2 regions of the Pseudomonas sp. ASL9 genome follow, and region 2 is predicted to be linked to the other one. Evidence: predicted binding sites of a transcription regulator. Region 2 holds the regulator's gene; the other holds the start of a gene.
The links. Region 2 encodes sigma-54, which starts transcription at its own class of promoters, with help from an activator protein. Its sites were predicted from a motif close to ANTGGCATNNANNTTGCTNT; they were not measured.
Positions count from the first base shown of each region.

Region 1 (2,202 bases), 1.1 Mb from region 2:
CTGGCCGTGGAGGCCTTGCAGTTGCTGCGCAGTCTGGTCCGGGCGAACTGACATGGCTGAGAACGAGAATGGCCAGGATAAAACCGAAGACCCCACGTCCAAACGGGTCAAGGAATCCCGTGACAAGGGTGAGACCGCCCGCTCCAAAGAACTCAATACCCTGGTCATCATGATGGCGGGGGCAGGGGGCTTGCTGGTATTTGGTAGTCAGTTGGCGGAGATGATGCTCGAGTTGATGCGGGTTAATTTTACGCTTCCGCGTGAAGTCATCATGGATGACCACTACATGGGCCTGTATTTTCTCAATGCTGGGAAGGCGGCGCTGGTTGCCGTTCAGCCGCTGATGCTGACCATGGTTTTGGCGGCACTCATCGGCCCGATCTCGTTGGGGGGGTGGATATTTTCTACCGAGACAATGGTGCCCAAGTTCAGTCGAATGAGTCCGGTGTCCGGGATCAAGCGCATGTTTTCCGTCCAGGCGTTGGTCGAGCTGATCAAGGCGCTGGCCAAGTTTTTCATCATTCTGATGGTGGCGTTGGCGGTACTGTCCAAGGACAAGGGTGCTCTGGTCTCTATCGCCCATGAGCCATTGGAGCTGGCGATCATTCATAGCGTGCAGGTGGTAGGCTGGAGTGCGTTGTGGATTGCGTGCGGGTTGATCATCATTGCTGCGGTGGATGTGCCGTTCCAGTTGTGGGAGAGCCATAAAAAGCTGTTGATGACCAAGCAGGAGGTGCGTGACGAGCACAGGGACAGCGATGGGCGGCCAGAGGTCAAACAGCGGATTCGTCAGTTGCAGCGCGAGATGTCCCAGCGACGAATGATGACGAAGATTCCCGATGCGGACGTGATTATTACCAACCCGACGCATTTTGCCGTGGCGCTCAAATACGATCCCGAGCAGGGCGGGGCGCCGCTGTTGTTGGCCAAGGGTAATGATTTTCTGGCATTGAAGATTCGAGAAATCGGCGCCGAGCACAACATCCTTCTTCTTGAGTCACCCGCTTTGGCGCGTTCGATTTACTACTCCACCGAACTGGACCAGGAGATTCCTGCCGGCCTGTACCTTGCCGTGGCGCAAGTGCTGGCGTACGTCTATCAGATTCGCCAGCATCGCGCAGGCAAGGGCAAGCGCCCGGACCCTTTGGGCGATATGCCGATCCCGAACGATTTGCGGCGTGATTCGTAGGTTTACCTGATACACCGCATCGCTCCTTTCGCAGCCTTCGGCAGCTCCAGCCAATGTCAGCTACAGTCCCGCAGGGACCCTATTTGCTGCGCGAGAGCGCGGCATCGCCTACAAAATTGCGCTGATTCCAATAGTTGGAAAGCTTCTTGCACTGACCTTGCTACGTCGCTTAATGGCGTCAAAAGTTTGGTCTAGCGGGCAGGAAAAGAATTGGTCGATCGCTCTCAATTAATCAACGCTGCGCGCAGCAATCTGGTTGGCCTGGGTCGTGGGCAACTGGGTGTGCCGCTGCTGCTGTTGGTCATGTTGGCAATGATGATGTTGCCGATGCCTCCATTTCTGCTGGATGTATTTTTCACGTTCAACATCGCGCTATCGATTGTTGTCCTGCTGGTGTGTGTGTATGCCCTGCGGCCGTTGGACTTCTCGGTATTCCCCACCATCCTGCTGGTTGCTACATTGCTGCGTCTAGCGCTGAACGTGGCGTCGACGCGGGTGGTCATGCTTCACGGTCAAGACGGCCACGCCGCTGCCGGTAAGGTGATTCAGGCCTTTGGCGAGGTGGTGATTGGCGGTAACTACGTCGTTGGTATCGTGGTTTTTGCGATTTTGATGATCATCAACTTTGTCGTTGTTACCAAGGGTGCGGGCCGAATTTCCGAAGTGAGCGCCCGTTTCACCCTCGACGCGATGCCCGGCAAGCAGATGGCTATCGACGCCGACCTAAACGCCGGCCTGATCGATCAGCCCGAAGCCAAGCGTCGTCGCCTTGAAGTCGCCCAGGAAGCCGAGTTCTACGGGTCAATGGATGGTGCCAGCAAATTTGTGCGTGGCGACGCCATTGCCGGCTTGTTGATTCTGTTCATCAACCTCATCGGGGGGGTGGCCGTCGGTATTTTCCAGCACAACATGTCATTCGCCGATGCGGGCAAAGTTTACGCGCTGCTGACCATTGGTGACGGTTTGGTGGCGCAGTTGCCATCACTGTTGCTGTCCACTGCTGCAGCGATCAT
Region 1 is NZ_CM155277.1:4,928,219-4,930,420, forward strand. Features, by position in the region: gene fliR (flagellar biosynthetic protein FliR) at 1-51, shown strand, start outside; gene flhB (flagellar biosynthesis protein FlhB) at 53-1,189, shown strand; gene flhA (flagellar biosynthesis protein FlhA) at 1,400-2,202, shown strand, end outside.
Region 1: a site for sigma-54 is predicted at 1,323-1,342, ahead of flhA (flagellar biosynthesis protein FlhA). Genes of this name have one in related genera too.

Region 2 (2,202 bases):
ACCTGAAAGCCAAGGGCATCGGCGTACTGATCACCGATCACAACGTTCGTGACACCCTGGATATTTGTGAAACCGCTTATATCGTCAACGATGGGCAACTGATCGCTGAAGGTGATTCAGCAACCATTCTGGCCAACCAACTGGTTAAAGAGGTTTACCTCGGCCATGAATTCCGCCTGTAAGTTCTGCGCTGTTTCGCTCTCCATAGGCGGCGGACACTAGGGTTTAGCGCTGACAAAAACATTAATTGTCAGCACACCCTAGGCAAACACTTAGGTTTCAGGCATATAATTTGCTTAAGTTGGCGCTTCGGCGCCCTGTAGTGGATGGCGCATGTGCGCCGGCGAATAAGGTGTTAAGCCCCTGCCATGAAACCATCGCTAGTCCTGAGAATGGGCCAGCAGCTGACGATGACACCGCAGCTGCAACAGGCCATCCGCCTCCTCCAACTGTCGACCCTGGACCTGCAACAGGAAATCCAGGAAGCGTTGGAGTCCAACCCTATGCTGGAACGCCAGGAGGAAGGTGACGACTTCGACAACGCTGATCCGTTGGCCGACAACATAGAGAAACCTAATCCTGACGTTCAGGAACCCACCTACCAGGAAGCTGCCCCGACGGTGGACAACCTGGAAGAGGGCGACTGGAACGACCGTATTCCCAACGAACTGCCAGTCGACACCGCCTGGGATGACGTGTACCAGACCAGCGCCAGCAGTCTGCCCAGCAACGATGATGACGAGTGGGACTTCACCACCCGCACATCGGCCGGCGAAAGCCTGCAAAGCCATCTGCTGTGGCAATTGAATCTGGCACCCATGTCCGATACCGATCGGTTGATCGCCGTCACGCTGATCGACTGCATCAACAATCAGGGTTATCTGGACGAGTCGCTTGAGGAAATCCTCGATGCCTTCGATCCGGAAATGGATGTCGAGCTGGATGAAATCGAAGCGGTTCTGCACCGGATCCAGCAATTCGAACCCGCAGGCATCGGCGCCCGCAACCTGAGCGAATGCCTGTCGCTGCAATTGCGTCAGCTGCCTGCGAAAACTCGCTGGCTGGCCGAAGCACAGCGCCTGGTCTGTGACTTCATCGACCTGCTCGGCAGCCGTGACTACGGCCAACTGATGCGGCGCATGAAACTCAAGGAAGATGAGCTGCGCCAGGTCATTGAACTGGTGCAGAGCCTGAACCCGCGTCCAGGCTCGCAGATCGAATCCAGCGAGGCAGAATACGTTGTGCCCGACGTGATCGTGCGTAAAGACAATGAACGCTGGCTGGTAGAGCTCAATCAAGAGTCCGTGCCCCGTCTACGGGTCAACCCTCAGTACGCAGGGTTCGTCCGCAGGGCCGATACCAGCGCTGACAACACGTTCATGCGCAATCAGTTGCAGGAGGCACGCTGGTTCATCAAAAGCCTGCAGAGCCGCAATGAAACGCTTATGAAAGTGGCCACGCAGATCGTCGAGCACCAACGCGGCTTCCTCGAGTACGGCGACGAGGCAATGAAACCACTGGTTCTGCATGACATCGCCGAAGCGGTCGGCATGCACGAGTCGACGATTTCACGGGTGACCACGCAAAAATTCATGCATACCCCGCGCGGTATCTACGAACTGAAATATTTCTTTTCCAGTCACGTAAGCACCTCTGAGGGCGGCGAGTGTTCCTCCACAGCCATTCGCGCGATCATCAAAAAACTGGTTGCTGCGGAAAATCAGAAAAAGCCGTTGAGTGACAGCAAGATCGCTGGTTTACTGGAGGCACAAGGCATTCAGGTAGCCCGTCGTACCGTCGCTAAATACCGCGAATCACTTGGGATAGCACCTTCAAGCGAACGTAAGCGATTGATGTGATAACGGGCGCATGCCATAGCGTTCCAGTGGCAGGTATTCAAGCCTGCCTCTTTATGCACTGGCAACGAAGGAGAAGTTGTATGCAAGTCAACATCAGTGGACATCAGCTGGAAGTGACCAAGCCCCTGCGCGAATACATCGAGCTCAAACTCAAGAAACTCGAAGGGCACTTTGACAAAATTACCAATGTGCAGGTAACGATGGCGGTCGAGAAACTGAAACAGAAGATCGAAGCCACGCTGCACATCCACGGTGGAGAGGTGGTCGCCAACGCAGAACATGACGACATGTATGCGGCAATCGATCTACTCACTGACAAGCTAGACCGACAATTGCTCAAATA
Region 2 is NZ_CM155277.1:3,872,097-3,874,298, reverse strand. Features, by position in the region: gene lptB (LPS export ABC transporter ATP-binding protein) at 1-182, shown strand, start outside; gene AC1ME2_RS17935 (RNA polymerase factor sigma-54) at 369-1,859, shown strand; gene hpf (ribosome hibernation-promoting factor, HPF/YfiA family) at 1,940-2,202, shown strand, end outside.